4 regions of the Streptomyces sp. NPDC093586 genome follow, and region 2 is predicted to be linked to each of the others. Evidence: riboswitches for the same ligand, from Rfam matches in the RefSeq annotation. Region 2 holds a riboswitch; each other region holds the start of a gene.

Region 1 (4,202 bases), on a different contig from region 2:
TTGAAGGCCTCCGTGTAGGCCTCTAGGTCTTCTTTCCGTTCGAGATGGTGGCTACTCGTCAAATGGTCGAGAACCACCACGTCGAGATCAGAAGTGCTCGGAAAGGAGAAAATAACGAAAGGACCGGTGACGCCGATGTGGGCTCCGGCGGTGAAGGGGAGCACCTGGAGCCGGACATGGGGCAGTCGCGCGGCCTCCACCAGCCGGGTCAGCTGCCGGGCCATCACCCCAGGCCCGCCCACCTGGCGGCGCAGCACCGCTTCGTCGAGGACCGCGTTCAGCCTGAGCGGCGGATCGGCCCGCAGCACGTCCTGCCGGGCCAGCCGGACCTCCACCAGCGTGTCCAGCCGCTCCTCCGACAGCCCGTCCACCGCTGCCCGCGTGACCGCGCGGGCGTACTCCGGGGTCTGCAGCAGCCCGGGCACGACGGTGGTCTCCAGGGTACGCATCGCGCTCGCCTGCGATTCCAGGCTGATGAAGTCCCGGTACGTCGGCGGCAGTACCCCGCGATAGGCGTGCCACCAGTGGTGCCGGCCGCTCGCGTCGTCGGAGCCCGCCAGTACCACCAGCAGTTCCCGCAGCTCCCGGTCGTCCACGCCGTAGGCGTCCAGCAGTAACCGCACGTCGGCCGGTTTCGCCCCGCTCGTCCCGGTCTCGATCCGGCTGACCTTCGACTGGTGCCAGCCCACCAGCCGGGCCGCCTCACCGCTGGTGATCCCCGCCGACGTGCGCAGGGCGCGCAGCTCCGCGCCCAGCTTTCGGCGACGTACCACCGGACCGTGCTGCATGGGCCACTCCTTTACTCCCATCGAGGCGCGCGCATACGGTCTGCCGTCGCAGAGTTCACCGCTTCGAGCGACAGATATATGCATATCTTGGTGGATCGCCGCTCTTCACCAGGTGGTGATGGCACTCTGGCGGCGAAGCACCAGTCCGGGACCGTACTCGAACCATCCGCTCCGTGTCTGACTGCGGTCCCGCGGGAAAGGGACGACGTCGCCATGGCAGACCATCTGGAAGCATCCGTCACTCTGCCGAGCGAACCCGCCTCGGTGGCCGTCGCGCGCACCTATGCGGTGGGCACCCTGGCGGAGTGGGGTCTGCCCGCGGACGCGGAGGTGTCCGAGACCGTCCGGCTCATCGTCTCCGAGCTGGCCACCAACGCGGTCCAGCACACGCTCGGGCAGTCGCCGACCTTCACGGTGGACCTCGTGCTCGACTGTGACGAACGGCTGTGCATCGGCGTCACGGACAGCCACCCGCGCTTCCCCAAGCGCCTGCCCGCCGCCGTGCAGCAGGACAACGGCCGGGGCATGGTGATCATCCGCTGGCTGACGGCGGAGTGCGGCGGCAGGCTGAGGGTGCGGCCCACGCGCGAGGGAGGCAAGACCGTCTCCATCGAACTGCCCTGGACGGTACCGGGCCCGTCGGCGCCCGCCGAGCCGGTCACGGTCGTGGAGCGTCCCCGGAGCGAGGCCGTGGGGCACCGGAAGCCTCAGCGGTGAGGCGTGGACGGCACCCGGCGCGCGGCGGACGGCGTGCGCCGGGCCGTGCGGCCCCGCGCCGCCCTCTCCCGGGCCCCGGCGGCCGGTTCCGCCACCGAGCGCCGTTCGGCGGCGCGGCGTTCACCGCTCACGTGGGTCCGCCGGGCCAGGCGGGGAGCAGCGACCACGGGCCGGGGCGGGCCAGCAGGGTCGGCGCACCGGCGGCACCGAGCCGGTGAACGCGAGCCCCGGCACCTCCGTGCCGGCCGTGGCGAGTCGCGAGGACACCCGCACGATGCGTTCCCCGGCGCCCCGCTGGAAGAGCGAACGGTGCAGCGCGGCAGGGGCCGTGAACAGCGTCGCGGCGGACACCACGAACGGCAGCGTGGTGACGCGGACGGCGCGCTCCAGCGGCGTCCGCGTCGCGTGCGGTGCCGCGGCGGTGGCCGGCCACCGCCGCGACGGGTGACCGCCGGGAACCGTGTCACGCACCGCGAGCACACGTCCGGGACGGTGACGGCGCGACAGGACGCCGTCACCGCCCCGGCCGGGTCACTTCACCCGGCCGTACCAGACGTTGCTCGTCCAGATCTTCTGCAGCCGCACCACGTCCCCGGTCTTCGGGGCGTGCCAGATCTTGCCCTTCCCGGCGTAGATGCCGACGTGGTACACACTCCGGCCCGAGTGGAAGAACACGAGGTCTCCGGCCCGACGGCTCTTGGCGGAGATGTGCCGGGTCTTGTTGTACTGCTGCGCGGCGGTCCGCGGCAGCTTCTTGCCGGCCTTCTTGAACGAGTACAGCGTCAGCCCGGAGCAGTCGAACCGGTACGGTCCGGTGGCGCCCCATGCGTAGGGCGCGCCCCTCTTGGAAGCCGCGATCTTGAGAGCCTTCGTCGCATGGGTCGCCGCCGCGGCCTCACCGGCGGCACCGGGGACCACGAGGGAGCCGCCCACGGCGGCGATGGTGAGGGCCGAAGCCGTACCGGCACGGGCCATCAGTGACGGGACACGATTGAGCGCAGTCATGCGCAACCCTTCGTCAGCCGCCTGTGAAGGATGACCTGTCGGATTCGGGCTGGCGAAGTTGCCCGGCCGCACGAGTGCGGCTTCACCCCAAGGGCTGCTCGGCCCGGCGTCTCTCGCGAAGACGTCCGTTCCGGCGACCCGTCGTGCTCGGGTCCTCCACTCCTGCCGATCCACTCCTGTCGACCGGTCGTCCGGGCGGCGGCAGGACTCGGCGTCCGCCCGGACCGCCCCGCCGCTGCGGCGGGGGCTTGTCGTCAGTCACGGATCTTGTCTCATCAAAGTCGGAAAATCCCAACGGAACCGGGTTGTTGTGTGGTTACTCACCCCTCGGCCGTTCGGGTGGACATGTCGGCGTTCGATTCTCCGTCGACTGTCGTGGCGAGCCCGGGACCAGCGGCGGAATGACATATTCCGCCATCCGGGTGCGCGGAACGCGCAAGCTCGCAGGGCCGGAAACCGGTGGTGTTCCTACGCCGAAAGGGGGTACGTCATTTGGCCGGTTTTGACCCGGGGGTGGCGATGGGTGTGCCGGGCGCGGCTCTCGGCTGCCCGGAGGGGCCGCGATGTCCGGTGGTGTGCGTGCGCGCGGAAGTCCATCGGCCGACACCGGTAATCGGCCGGTCAAGCCGGTCATCAGTCAGTCAAAACCGTGTGACGTGACAGAAACACTCCAGCCGTACTCTGCACCCCGATCCACCTGCGGTTTCTTGAAATCCGACGGGGCGTTCAGGCCCCTATGTGTGTGTTACATCTAGAGCCGCCGCGGCGGACGCGGCAGCCGGATCGTCCGGACCCGGCGTGATGTCCTGTGAGGTGGTACGTGCAACTGACCCCGCACGAGCAGGAGAGACTGCTCATACACGTGGCCGCGGACGTGGCCGAGAAGCGTCGCGCACGAGGCGTGAAGCTCAACCACCCCGAGGTCGTCGCGCTGATCACCTCGCACATCCTCGAAGGCGCCCGCGACGGCCGTACGGTCGGCGAGCTCATGGCGTCCGGCCGCAAGCTGATCCAGCGTCACGAGGTCATGGAGGGCGTCCCCGAGATGATCCACGACGTGCAGGTCGAGGCCACCTTCCCCGACGGCACCAAGCTCGTCACCGTCCACGAACCGATCGTCTGACGGGAACGAACGACAACCATGATTCCCGGAGAGATCGTCTTCGCCGACGAGCCCGTCGCCTTCAACGAGGGCCGCGCGGGCATCCGCCTGACCGTGCTCAACACCGCCGACCGGCCCGTCCAGGTCGGCTCCCACTACCACTTCGCCGAGGCCAACCCCGGTCTCGACTTCGACCGCGCCGCGGCGCACGGCAGGCGGCTGAACATCGCCGCCGGCACCGCCGTCCGGTTCGAGCCCGGCATCCCGGCCGACGTGGAGCTGATCCCCCTCGCGGGCGCCCGCGTCGTCGTGGGACTGCGTGGCGCGACCGGAGGTGCCCTCGATGCCTGAACTCTCCCGCGCCGCCTACGCCGACCTGTTCGGCCCGACCACCGGCGACCGCATCCGTCTGGCCGACACCGACCTCTTCGTCGAGATCGAGGAGGACCGCTCGGGCGGTCCCGGCCGCTCCGGCGACGAGGCGGTCTTCGGCGGCGGCAAGGTGCTGCGCGAGTCCATGGGCCAGTCGCGCGCCACCCGCGCCGAGGGCGCCCCCGACACCGTGATCACCGGTGCCGTGATCATCGATC
Region 2 (4,202 bases):
AGCCGGCGCCCGATCCACGGCACCAGGAACTCCCGGGCCCAGTGCACGTCGTCGCGCCGGACGTCGAGGGTGCCGCGCGGCGGCAGGGGCGGCCAGGGCTGGTCCGGGTCGGCGGGGATGCGCAGGCCGAGGACCTGGCCGGCGCGCAGCGCCACGCGGGTGTGGCCCTCGGCCGACAGGTGCAGCCGGTCGGCGTCCCAGGCCCTGCGGTCCTGGATGCTGCGCAGCGACCACAGGTCGAGCACCGGGCAGCCGTAACGGTCGGCGATGGCCCGCACGTGTCCGTTGTAGGTGGCGATCTTGCCGCGCAGATGCTTGAGGACGGGCACTCCGCGGGTGTCGAAGCCCGTGGTCACCATGACCGTGCCGGCCGCGGCGGTCAGCGCGGCCACCGCCCGCTCGAACCGTTCGGCCACCTCGTCGGGGTCGGTGCCGGGCCGGATGATGTCGTTGCCGCCGGCGCAGAACGAGACCAGGTCCGGCGCGAGTTCGATCGCCCGGGGGACCTGTTCCGCCACTATCTGGTCGAGCAGCCTGCCGCGTACGGCGAGGTTCGTGTACGTGAAGTCGCCCTCGGGGCGCCGGTCGGCGAGCAGGACGGCGAACCGGTCGGCCCAGCCGACGAACGCTCCGTCGGGGCCGGGGTCGCCGACGCCCTCGGTGAAGCTGTCCCCCACCGCCACGTACGACCCGATCACTGCTCTGCTGTCACTCTTCGAATCGTCTGCCACATCGACCCATGATTCACCTTGGAATGTGACCTACGCGACCGTAGGAAGGGGTTGACGGGCGGTGAGATAAGCCACTCCTAAAGTGTTTGCCAATTCAGGAATAAGCGAAGCCCGGTGGCGGACGCGCCGAAGGCCGGACCCGGGGATCGGGGTCCGGCCTTCGGCGGCGCGGGGTCTGCGCGGAAACCGTCGTCAGACGGAGACGCCGTGCGAGCGCAGGTAGGCGATCGGGTCCACGTCGGAGCCGTAGTTCGGCGTGGTGCGGATCTCGAAGTGCAGGTGCGGTCCGGTCACGTTGCCGGTGGCACCGGAGAGACCGATCTGCTGGCCGGCGGTCACGGACTGGCCGGCGGAGACGGAGATCGAGGACAGGTGGGCGTACTGGGCGTAGTGGCCGTCGGTGAGCTTGATGACGACCTGGTTGCCGTACGCGCCGCCCCAGCCGGCGGAGACGACCGTGCCCGCGCCGACGGCCTTCAGGGAGGTGCCGGTCGGGACGACGAAGTCGGTGCCGGTGTGGTAGCCGCTGGACCACATGCTGCCGGACTGGTGGTACGGGGTACCGACGCCGGCGCCGGCCACGGGGGCGGTGTAGCCGCTGGTGGTGCCGGCGGACCGGGTGTTCGTGTTCGAGGACGTCGGCGCGGCGGGCTTCGACGAGGTGGTCTCCGCGGCGTCCGACGCCTTCTCGGCGGTCCGCGCGGAGGACTTCTCGGCCTCGGCCGGCTTCTCGGCGGTCTTCTGCGAGGGTGACGGGGGCGCGGTGGTGCCGGCCGCGGCCTTCTGGCCGATCGACAGCTTGAGACCCGGGTGGATGAGCGACGGGTCGGAGCCGATGGCCTCGCGGTTGTCCGCGTACAGCTTCTTCCAGCCGCCGTCGACGTGCTGCTCGTCGGCGATCTTCGAGAGATGGTCGCCGCTCTTCACGACGTAGGTGTGCGAGGCCGAGCCCTTGTCGGCCGACTTCTGCGCGCCGGCCGTGACGGACTGTCCGGCGGCGGAGTGCGCGGGGGCGGCCTGGGCGGCGGCACCCATCAGCGGGAGCGCGAGCGCGGCGCCACCGGTTCCGGCTATGGCGATGGTGCGGGTGATGCGCTGGGCCTTGGTGCGGCGGTGCTTACCCTTCGCGGGCATGGCGAATTCCTCTCCGGCGCCTGCGAGGTGAGCTGTCGGGTGCGGACTGGAGATGTCCGGCCGCGTCATGGCGCGGCTTAACCCCGAGCCTGTTCCGGGAACCGGAACAGGCGGTCTTACCTGTGGGTCCCCCGCTCCTGCCGTGTACGGGTGGTGGATGAGTGCGGGCTCCGGTCGGCGGCAGGATTAGGCGTCCGTCCGGATCGGTGGTGAACGTAAGGGACCACGAGGCGCACGGACAAGCGAGAGGCTCCCCGGACCGGTGTTCCGCTTGATCCTTCACGGGAATGAGCGGTCACACTCCGTCGATTCCGTGAGCGTCCCTCTCCGTAAACGGCCTTGAAAAGCGCATGAATTACGTGAGCATGACGGGCAACGCTCGGTCACCTCTATGACGCTGCTCACGAGGGTTGCGCCAGTTACCCTTATTTCCCAGCGAGTTGGTGTGAAGTGGGCAATTGGTGCAGAAGGCCCAGATACTCCATATTCGGCTCTATCGGCTTCCCTGTGGGCGACTCGTTGCCGCAGGCAAGGGATGCCGTATCGTCGGCTGGGCGCCCGACGGCGAGCAGCGCCGACGGGGCGGAGTGGGAGGAGCCCCCGTGACGCAGCAGGTCCCGTCGACCGAACCCGAGCTGGCCGGCGTGCGCAACTTCCGGGACGTGGGCGGACTGCCGACCGTGGACGGGCGGAGCGTGCGCCATGGAGTGCTGTTCCGCAGCGGCCACCTCGCGCACGCCACCGAGGAGGACGCCGCGTTCCTCGCCTCGCTGGGACTGCACACGATCTTCGACTTCCGCAACGCCGCCGACCAGAAGCTCGAGGGTCCGGACGTCGAACTGCCGGGCGTGCGCCATGTGAACCTGCCGCTGAGCGATCCGGCCGACGGTGCCGAGTTCTGGAAGATGGTCCGCGACGGCGACCTCGACCAGCTGCGCGAGATCCTGGCGGACGACCGGGGCGCGAACCGGATGATCGCCTCCTACCGCACGATCATCAAGGAGCGCACGGCGGAGCACTCCCGGGTGCTGCACGCGCTCGCCGAGGACAGCGTCCCCGCACTGATGCACTGCGCGGCCGGCAAGGACCGCGCGGGCCTGTCGATCGCGGTCACCCTGCTCGCCCTGGGTGTGCGGCGCGAAGCCATCCTGGAGGACTACCTGAAGTCGAACGCGACGCACCGCCGCTACAAGGTGCGTCGCAGCAGCACGGCCGCCTCGGCCTACTCCCCCGAGGTCATGGAGCTGCTCAGCCCCCTGTTCGACGCGCGCGCCGAGTACCTGGCCGCGGCCTTCGAGACCGTCGAGGAGACCTGGGGCGGGGTCGACGCCTACCTGGAGAAGGGACTCGGCATCACCCCGCGGACCAGGGAACGGCTGCGCGAGCGGCTGCTGGACTGAGCCGCCCGCCCGCGTTCCCGGGCGGCGCTATCCGGCTCCCACCTCGAAGAGCAGGTAGAGGAAGCCGCCGAAGACGTGCCCGAGGGCGATGTAGATGAGAAGTCGCACCCACAGGGCGCGCGGGAGCTTGTCCTGGATGGCACTCATGGCATCTCTCCGGGGGTGTGGCGGGTCGGTGTGGTGACGGGCCCCAGGCACAGCGCCGTCGTCGGGCTCTGCAGCAGGGTGTGGACGAAGAGCAGCTCGAGCCCGTCGACGTCCTGGGCCGCGATCCGGTGCGGGGTCAGGGAGTCGAAGTGGGCACTGTCGCCCGGGGCGAGCAGGTGCACGGCGTCCCCGAGGCGCAGCCGCAGCCGCCCCCGCAGGACGTAGAGCCACTCCTCGCCGGGGTGTACGCGCACGATGTCGCCCTGCGAGCCGTGCGGCACGCGGACGCGCAGGGCCTGCATCCCGCGGCCGGAACCGCCGGCCTGCCAGTACGTCCAGCCGCCCGCGGCGGTCGGCTCCATGCCCCCGGCCCGCACGACGGCGTCCCGTTCCGCGGCCTTCTCGCCGAGCAGTTCCGAGACGGTCGTACCATAAACACGCGCGAGCGAGAGCAGCATCGGCAACGAGGGCTGGCGCTGCCCGGTCTCCAGGCGGGAGAGGTGGGCGGGCGACAGCCCGGCGGCGCGGGCCGCCGCCTCCAGGGTGAGGGCCGCGCGGCGGCGCAGGGCGCGCAGCTGCGGCGCCACCACGGAGGACACGGCGTCCGGCGGCCCGTCCGACTGATGGTTCGCGGAGGAGGACATACCTCCATTCAGCCCGAGCTTTGCCTGTGGGGCAATTTTTTTGCCTCACAGGCAAAGCGGTGGATGTCCTCCGGTCAGCGGTTCGCCACCGCCTGCCTGACCAGTGTCTTTCCGAAGTCCCACATCAGACCGCCACCGTTGTGGGC
Region 3 (4,202 bases), on a different contig from region 2:
GACATCGCCCCCGGGGACCCGGTCCTCGTCGTCCTGGCCGCCGCCGACCGGGACCCGGAGCGGTTCACCGACCCGGACACCCTGGACCTCTCCCGCCGGGACAGCCAGCACCTCGGGTACGGCCACGGCATCCACTACTGCCTCGGCGCGCCGCTCGCCCGGCTGGAGGGGCAGACCGCGCTCGCCACGCTCCTCACCCGTCTCCCGGACCTGGCCCTCGCCGCGGATCCGGCCGAACTGCGCTGGCGCGGCGGGCTCATCATGCGGGGGCTGCGCACCCTCCCGGTGACGTTCACGCCGGTGCCCCCGCCGCCCGGGAACGATCCGTCGCCGATGCAAACGTGACACGCGCTCAGTTCTGTGATCTTCACGTGATCTGTGCGGCATGAACTTGTGACAAGCGATCATCTCCCTATACGTTCACGGATCAGCGTGGCTGCCGAGCACCACTCGCCGCGCCGTCCTCGCTGTCTCGTGAAAGGTCGTCGCATGCTCTCCGGGAACGGTCGTCACCGTCGCCCCCGTCAGGCTCCCGCCCTGGTCGTCGCCGCAGGAGTGACCGGCTCCGCCATCGCGATCCCGCTCCTGGGGGCCACCGGCGCCCACGCGGCCGACGGGACGAACTGGGACCGGGTCGCCGAGTGCGAGACGGGCGGCGCCTGGAGCCAGAACGGCGGCAACGGGTACTACGGCGGCCTGCAGCTGTCCCAGGACGTCTGGGAGCGGTACGGCGGTCTGGGGTACGCGCCGAGCGCCGACCAGGCGAGCCGCTCGCAGCAGATAGCCGTCGCCGAGAAGGTGCTCGCGGACCAGGGCATCGCCGCCTGGCCGACCTGCGGGCTGCTCGCGGGGCTGGGCAGCGGCTCGGGGACCACGTCCGGCGGCACCGGGGCGTCGGGTGACGGGGCGTCGACGGGGAAGAGCGGACCGGGGGCGCCGGGGGCGCCGGGAGCGTCGGGTGCGTCCGAGTCGTCCGGCTTGACCGATTCCACCGAGTCCGGGCCTGAATCGTCCCCTTCGGCGACCCCCTCCCCGTCCCGGTCCGCGTCCCAGGTGCCGTCGCCGTCCGGCTCGGCCACGCCTGACGCCACGTCCGATGGCACGTCGGGCAGTTCCGGCGAAACGGCCAAGTCCGACACGTCCTCCCCGTCCGGTGCTCCGGCCGGCGACGACACGCGGGGGTCCGGCCGCGCGGACGGCGCCGCGCCCAGCGGTGACGAGACGGGCAAGTCGGGGCAGGATGGCGCCATTTCGGGACTCGTCGGCACCGAGGACCCCGCGACCGGCCGGCATCGCGGCGGCAGCGCCGAAGAGGGTGGGGTGGACGGCCGTACGGCCGAGTCGTCGGGGCGTCACGCCTCGCGCGACGGCGACGGCACCCGCGACCTCACGGACGGCTCGTACACCGTCCGTTCGGGCGACAGTCTCTGGGGCATCGCCGACTCCCTTGACCTCGCCGGGGGATGGCCGTCCCTCTACGCCGACAACAAGGACGTCGTCGGTGCCGACCCGGACCACATCCTGCCCGGTCAGACGCTCACCGTCACGGGCGAATCGGGCGAGAACCAGGGCTAGTTCGCGTCACGGTTAGAGGCTGTATGTCCGTTTTGGATCACGTGAGAGATAGGTCTCAGAAGCCGTGATCGTCTTTGAAAATCCGCGGAGCGCGTGTCTACGGTCGTGACCGCTCGCCACCGCGGGCCCCGACCGTCGCAACGCCGAATCCTGCCAGCGGCGGTACGGGAACAGTCGTCGCCTCGAGCGCCGCAGGCAGGAGCGGGGGACCCAGGTAGGTGCCGCACCGGGCAGTCGATCCGGAGCGGCTAGGGGTGAAGCCGAGTTCCGTGAGGGACCCGGCCGGGCAACTCAACCGGCCCGAACCCGACAGCTCACCTCGCAGGCGTCGGTGAGGGGATCAACCATGCTGTTTTCCGGCAAGGGCAAGCATCGTCGTCCGTCCAAGGCCACCCGTGTCATCGCCGTCGCCGGCGTCACCGGTGCCGCCGTCGCCGCCCCGCTGATGGCGGCCGGCAACGCCTCCGCCGCCACCGCGTCCGAGTGGGACGCCGTCGCCCAGTGCGAGTCCGGCGGCAACTGGGCCATCAACACCGGCAACGGTTACTACGGCGGTCTGCAGTTCTCGGCCTCCACCTGGGCCGCCTACGGCGGTACGCAGTACGCCCCGACCGCCGACCGGGCGAGCAAGTCGCAGCAGATCGCGGTCGCCGAGAAGGTGCTCGCGAGCCAGGGCAAGGGTGCCTGGCCGGTCTGCGGCACCGGCCTGTCGGGCGCCGCGTACACCGGCGGTTCCGCCGAGAGCCAGTCCTCCGGCTCCGCGCAGTCCTCCGGCGGCTCCCAGAGCTCGCAGAGCCGGTCCACCGGCTCCACGGCCGAGCGCTCCTCCGAGCAGAGGGCCTCCCGCTCCTCCGAGCGCCCGGCCGCCGAGAAGCAGGCCGAGAAGAAGACCGTCACCCCGAAGAAGACCGTCACCACCCCGACCGGCGAGAAGGTCGAGAAGGGTGACGGCGAGTACAAGGTCGTCGAGGGCGACACGCTCAGCTCGATCGCCACGGAGCAGCACGTCAAGGGTGGCTGGGCGAAGCTGTTCGAGCTGAACGACGACATCGTCGACGACGCCGACCTGATCTACCCGGGCCAGCAGCTGCACCTCAAGTAGGCGACGGCCCGCCCTCAACTCCCGTCCTGGTGCGTGTTCCCCCGTACGCACCAGGGCGGGTTTTTCACGCCCCGGGTGCCGGGGAGGCTTCCCGGGTTTCCGCGAACGGTCTTTGTTCCGTTCGGAAACAATTTACTCTCGGTTCTGTCCAACGGGTGGGTGACCGGCTGGCCGATCGCCCGGAGCCGGTTAGGCTCGTCCCGCAGAGCCGCTGCGGTCCTCGCGGACCCGCGTCACACCGAAGCGTCACATTGAAGAAGGAGATGCTCGTGCCGTCCATCGACGTCGTCGTAGCCCGGGAAATCCTGGACTCCCGAGGCAACCCCACGGTCGAGGTCGAGGTCGGCCTCGACGACGGCAGCACGGGGCGTGCCGCCGTTCCGTCCGGTGCCTCCACCGGTGCCTTCGAGGCCATCGAGCTCCGTGACGGCGACCCCAACCGCTACCAGGGCAAGGGTGTCGAGAAGGCCGTCCTCGCCGTCATCGAGCAGATCGGCCCCGAGCTGGTCGGCTACGACGCCACCGAGCAGCGTCTGATCGACCAGGCCATGTTCGACCTGGACGCCACCGACAACAAGGGCTCGCTGGGCGCCAACGCCATCCTCGGCGTCTCCCTCGCCGTCGCCCACGCCGCCTCCGAGGCCAGCGACCTGCCGCTGTTCCGCTACCTGGGCGGCCCGAACGCGCACCTGCTGCCGGTGCCGATGATGAACATCCTGAACGGCGGCTCGCACGCCGACTCCAACGTGGACATCCAGGAGTTCATGATCGCCCCGATCGGCGCGGAGTCCTTCTCCGAGGCGCTGCGCTGGGGCACCGAGGTCTACCACACCCTCAAGAAGGTGCTGAAGGGCAAGGGCCTGGCCACCGGTCTCGGCGACGAGGGCGGCTTCGCCCCGAACCTCGGCTCCAACCGCGAGGCCCTCGACCTCATCCTCGAGGCCATCAAGGAGGCCGGCTACACCCCGGGCGAGCAGATCGCGCTGGCCCTCGACGTCGCCGCGTCCGAGTTCTACAAGGACGGCTCCTACACCTTCGAGGGCAAGGAGCGCTCGGCCGCCGAGATGACCGAGTACTACGCCGAGCTGGTCGAGGCGTACCCGCTGGTCTCCATCGAGGACCCGCTGTTCGAGGACGACTGGGAGGGCTGGAAGACCATCACCGACAAGCTCGGTGACAAGGTCCAGCTCGTCGGCGACGACCTGTTCGTCACCAACCCGGAGCGCCTGGCCCGCGGTATCGAGGAGGGCGCGGCCAACGCCCTGCTGGTCAAGGTCAACCAGATCGGTTCGCTGACCGAGACCCTGGACGCCGTGGAGCTGGCCCAGCGCAACGGCTTCAAGTGCATGATGTCCCACCGCTCGGGCGAGACCGAGGACGTCACCATCGCCGACCTGGCCGTCGCCACCAACTGCGGCCAGATCAAGACCGGTGCCCCGGCCCGCTCCGAGCGCGTCGCCAAGTACAACCAGCTGCTGCGCATCGAGGAGATCCTCGACGACGCCGCGGTGTACGCCGGCCGCAG
Region 4 (4,202 bases), on a different contig from region 2:
TACGCGACCTCGCTGGCGTTCCTGCGGCAGCGGGGGCGCCGGGGCCGGGCGGGCGCCGACTACGTCGTACGGGAGCGGGAGTTGCTGACCGAATTGTGGCGCCGGCGGGAGGCGGCGCGGCCGGCGCTGGACTACGCGGCCCGGGCCACGGCGCCGCCCCTCCCGGTGGCCGTACCGCCCTGGCCGGCGTACGGGCCGCACGCGGCACCGGCACCCGCCCGGTACACCGCACCGGCCCCGTACGCCATGCCCGTCCACACCTCCTACACCGCGTACCCGGCCCAGAACCCGTACCGGTCGTAGCGGCGGCGGGGAAGCGGCCCCTCGGGTGGACAACCGGGCGGACGACGCGGACGGCTCAGGCGGACGCCTCCGTCAGCCTCCGCACCTCCGCCTCCGTCAGCTCCAGGTCGGCCACCCCGAGCAGCGCCGGCAGCTGCTCGACCGTCCGCGCGGACGCGATCGGCGCGGCCACCGTCGGCTGGGCCGCCAGCCAGGCCAGGGCCACCGTGGCGACCGGCGCGTCGTGGGCCTCGGCGATCTCGTCCAGGGCGGTGAGCACCCGCCGTCCGCGCTCGCTCTCCAGGTGCTTCGCGGCACCGCCCGCCCGCGGGCTGTCGACGGTCGCCCCGGGCCGGTACTTGCCCGTGAGGAAGCCGGACGCGAGGGCGTAGTAGGGAACGGCGGCCAGACCGGCCCGCTCGGCGAGGTCCCGCAGCTCACCCTCGTACGTGTCGCGCGAGACCAGGTTGTAGTGGGGTTGCAGGGCCACGTACCGGGCGAGGCCCTCGCGGTCGGAGAAGTCCAGGGACGCCGAGAGCCGCTCGGCCGTGATGTTGGAGGCGGCGATGTACCGGACCTTGCCCGCGCGCACCAGGTCGTCGAGCGCGCCGATGATCTCCTCGACCGGCACCTCGGGCTTGTCGTAGTGGGTGTAGTAGAGGTCGATGCGGTCCGTGCCCAGGCGCCGCAGGGAGGCGTCGGCGGCGGCCTTGATGTTGGCGGCGGACAGGCCGGGGTACTCGGGGTGCTGGCTGACCTTGGTGGCGATCACGACGTCGTCGCGGTTGCCGCGCGCCGCGAGCCACTTGCCGATGAGGGTCTCGGACTCGCCGCCGCTGTTGCCCTCGGCCCACGCGGAGTAGACGTCGGCGGTGTCGACGAAGTTGCCGCCGGCGGCGGTGTAGGCGTCGAGGACGGCGAAGGAGGTGTCCTGGTCGGCGGTCCAGCCGAAGACGTTGCCGCCGAGGGCGAGCGGGAAGACCTCGAGGCCGGAGGAGCCGAGCTTGCGCAGAGAAGTCATGTCCTGTGACAACAAGCGCCCCGGAACTGGTCATTCCGGGGCGACGCACAATTCGCGCGAACCGGCGGCCCCTGTCCTCAGGGGGTGAGGCCCTTGCCCTGCAGCCACGCCGCCGGGTCGACCCCGCCCCCGGCACCGCCGACGTGGACCTCGAAGTGGAGGTGCGGTCCGGTGACGTTGCCGGTGGCGCCGACGCGGCCGATGACGTCACCGGTGCTGACCTTCTGGCCGACGCTGACGTTGATCGACGACTGGTGGCAGAACCACAGCTCGGTGCCGTCGTCCAGGGTCAGGATCGTGCGGTAGCCGTAGGAGCCGGCCCAGCCCGCCTCGGTGATCGTGCCGGTGTGGACGGCCTTGACGAGGGTGCCCGTGGGAGCGGCGAAGTCGAGGCCGGTGTGGTGGCCGGAGGACCACATGGAACCGGCCTGGCCGAAGGTGGAGGTGATCGTGTACGAGGAGGTCGGCAGCGTGAACTGCTTGGCCAGCTCGGCGAGCCGCTCGGCCTCGGCCTTCTTCGCGGCCTCCTCCTCCGCCTTCTTCTTGGCGGCGGCGGCCTTGGCCTCGGCCTCCTTCGCCGCCTTCGCGGCGGCTTCGGCGGCTTCCTTCTCGGCCTCGGCGGCGGCCTCGGCGGCGGCCTTGGTCTCGACCTGGACCTGCTGCTGCTCGGCCTGCTGCATGATGCGCGCCCGCAGGGCCTCACCGGCGTCGGTGGTGCCCTCGGCGGTGTCGGTGGTGGTCGCGCCGATGCCGCTGAGCGGGGTGGCGGAGCCCTGGGGTTCCGGTTCCGCCTCGTCGGAGATCAGCGAGCCGACGTTCGGCAGGTCGGGCATCGAGATCGGCACCGGCGGCTTGCCGGTCTGGGCGCTGGCCATGCCGCCCGCTCCGACGGCCGCGATGACGCCGACGCCGAGGACGGTGGAGCTGCGGGCGAGTCCGCCGCGCTGCTTGGCGACGCGGTGCCGGCCGCGTACGGGACGGATGGACTCCGCGGTGGGGTTCCACTCCTCCCAGGGGCCCGCTTCGGCGCGGTGGCCGTCGGGGCCGAAGGGGTCGGTGTCGTGCGTGATCGGCACGAACGGGGCCTCGGGGGCAGGCCGGTTGGACGCCACGTGGGCGTACTCCTTTCCTTCCTTCCGCCTACCGGGTTAGCTGACGGGTTCGGAGCAGGAAGGTCTCCTACGCGCGTATACCTGCCGTGCCTCCACGGCGGCATACGCCCGATTCACCCCAAGGTGGTGGTTCCCCGGTTCCCTCACGGGATTCGGCGCGTGCGCACGGAGCCGCCTTCTGTGACGGCTGGGACGACCGCGCTGCGTTATCGAACGTTAATAGACGCGAGGTGCTGATTCCAAGCCGCCCCGATTGATCATTAAGAATTTCGGACGGGACGTACCCCTCATGAGGGGCGAAAGCGGGGCGACTTGACCGCCCCTCAGGCAACCGTTCTCCACCACCCGTTTCTGACGTTGTGTCAGTTGTTATGCGGAGGGCGGTCGCGTCGTCACCACCCGTGTCACCGGTCAGGGCCGCCGCACCGCTCAGCGCCGGCGTACGGCGAGCAGCGCCATGTCGTCCGTCATGCCGCCCCCGGAGTGCCGGCGCACCTCGTCGGCGAGGGCGTCGAGCAGTTCGGCCGGGCGCCGGAAGGCGCGGCCGGCCAGCCGCGCCGCGGGATCGTAGAACCGGCCGTGGGCGTCGCGTGCCTCGGACAGCCCGTCGGTGTACAGCAGCAGCGTGGCACCGCCGGAGAAGCCGGCCTCCTCCGCCCGGTCGGGCCACACGCCCAGCTCCCCCATCCCGAGCGGCAGCGCGAACTCCCTGGCCTGTACCGGACGCACGGTGCCGTCGGCGTGCAGCAGCAGGGGCGGCGGGTGGCCGCGGTTGACGATGCGGACGATCCCGGCGCCGTGCGGGAGTTCGGCGAGGACGGCGGTGGTGAACCCCTCGAAGGCGTCCAGCCCGTCGCGCCGGGTGCCCTCGCGCGCCAGCGCCCGCTCCAGCCGCTGCGCGACCGCCTCCAGCGTCGCCTCCTGCTCGGCGGCCTCACGGAAGGCGCCGATCACCACGGCGACGGCGGCCACCGCGCCCATGCCCTTGCCACGCACGTCACCGACGATGATCCGCACGCCGTGGGCGCTGTCCTGCACCGCGTACAGGTCACCGCCGATGAAGGCGTCGGCCTGCGCCGCCTCGTAGCGGGCGGCGATCTCGAAGCCGCCGATCCGCTCGGCGGGCTCGGGCAGGACGGCCCGCTGGGCGGCCTCGGCGATCTCGCGGGCGGAGGCGAGGCGCGCGTCGGTGCGGCGGACGAAGGCGTTCACGAAGACGGCGAGGGCGGCGACCGTCGCGATGGTGATCAGTTCGGTGAGCGAGTCCACGTAGTGGGCGACGCCCTTGCTCAGTTGGAGCCCGATGACGGTGGCGACCACGGCGAGACCGGTGAGCACCGTGCCGCGCCGCGAGTAGACGGGCGCCGCGACCAGGGGCGCGGCCGTGTACAGGGGTCCGGCGGTGAAGTACCGGGGAGTGAAGACGTCGTACAGGATGGCCACGACGATCAGCAGGACGGGGAGCAGGCGCACGAAGGGCCGGCCGTACGGGGTCCGCCGCAGCTCCCGCCCGGCGGACGGGACGGGCACCGGGTCGGTGCCGAGGCCGGGGTCGGGCACGGGGTCACCGGGCAGCCGGCCACCGGCCCTGGCATACGGTGCCTCGTCGTCCACGTCACCTGGCCGCACCACTCGTCTCCCGCCGCCCCTGTACGTCCACGCCGCTTGCCGTCCCGCTCTCCAGGTTTCCCGGAGGACGGACGGGGGGCGAGCCGTGGAGGCCGGTCGGGTGACGGACGCGCGGACGCACCGAAGGCCGGAATCCTTGAGGATTCCGGCCTTCGGCC

Evidence for each region. A riboswitch is a leader RNA that binds a small molecule or an ion and turns the genes downstream of it on or off. The one in region 2 is predicted to bind cyclic di-AMP.
Region 1: it holds a riboswitch for cyclic di-AMP, as region 2 does, so the genes downstream of both, ACIRFH_RS17085 (C40 family peptidase) here and ACIRFH_RS35985 (peptidoglycan DD-metalloendopeptidase family protein) in region 2, are expected to answer to the same signal.
Region 3: it holds a riboswitch for cyclic di-AMP, as region 2 does, so the genes downstream of both, ACIRFH_RS12815 (transglycosylase family protein) here and ACIRFH_RS35985 (peptidoglycan DD-metalloendopeptidase family protein) in region 2, are expected to answer to the same signal.
Region 4: it holds a riboswitch for cyclic di-AMP, as region 2 does, so the genes downstream of both, ACIRFH_RS34275 (M23 family metallopeptidase) here and ACIRFH_RS35985 (peptidoglycan DD-metalloendopeptidase family protein) in region 2, are expected to answer to the same signal.

Annotation. Positions count from the first base shown of each region.
Region 1 is NZ_JBIWJA010000014.1:93,557-97,758, reverse strand. Features, by position in the region: gene ACIRFH_RS17100 (helix-turn-helix domain-containing protein) at 1-788, opposite strand, end outside; gene ACIRFH_RS17095 (ATP-binding protein) at 1,002-1,505, shown strand; gene ACIRFH_RS17090 (DUF6328 family protein) at 1,626-1,976, opposite strand; gene ACIRFH_RS17085 (C40 family peptidase) at 2,037-2,510, opposite strand; cyclic di-AMP (ydaO/yuaA leader) riboswitch at 2,514-2,734, opposite strand; gene ACIRFH_RS17080 (urease subunit gamma) at 3,331-3,633, shown strand; gene ACIRFH_RS17075 (urease subunit beta) at 3,652-3,963, shown strand; gene ACIRFH_RS17070 (urease subunit alpha) at 3,956-4,202, shown strand, end outside.
Region 2 is NZ_JBIWJA010000073.1:4,901-9,102, forward strand. Features, by position in the region: gene ACIRFH_RS35980 (SGNH/GDSL hydrolase family protein) at 1-698, opposite strand, end outside; gene ACIRFH_RS35985 (peptidoglycan DD-metalloendopeptidase family protein) at 924-1,865, opposite strand; cyclic di-AMP (ydaO/yuaA leader) riboswitch at 1,870-2,028, opposite strand; gene ACIRFH_RS35990 (tyrosine-protein phosphatase) at 2,468-3,265, shown strand; gene ACIRFH_RS35995 (DUF6126 family protein) at 3,293-3,412, opposite strand; gene ACIRFH_RS36000 (helix-turn-helix domain-containing protein) at 3,409-4,056, opposite strand; gene ACIRFH_RS36005 (aspartate aminotransferase family protein) at 4,131-4,202, opposite strand, start outside.
Region 3 is NZ_JBIWJA010000009.1:142,050-146,251, forward strand. Features, by position in the region: gene ACIRFH_RS12805 (cytochrome P450) at 1-345, shown strand, start outside; gene ACIRFH_RS12810 (transglycosylase family protein) at 490-1,575, shown strand; cyclic di-AMP (ydaO/yuaA leader) riboswitch at 1,753-1,918, shown strand; gene ACIRFH_RS12815 (transglycosylase family protein) at 1,922-2,677, shown strand; gene eno (phosphopyruvate hydratase) at 2,947-4,202, shown strand, end outside.
Region 4 is NZ_JBIWJA010000057.1:16,582-20,783, forward strand. Features, by position in the region: gene ACIRFH_RS34265 (PrsW family intramembrane metalloprotease) at 1-303, shown strand, start outside; gene ACIRFH_RS34270 (aldo/keto reductase) at 359-1,303, opposite strand; gene ACIRFH_RS34275 (M23 family metallopeptidase) at 1,381-2,415, opposite strand; cyclic di-AMP (ydaO/yuaA leader) riboswitch at 2,427-2,583, opposite strand; gene ACIRFH_RS34280 (PP2C family protein-serine/threonine phosphatase) at 2,845-4,044, opposite strand.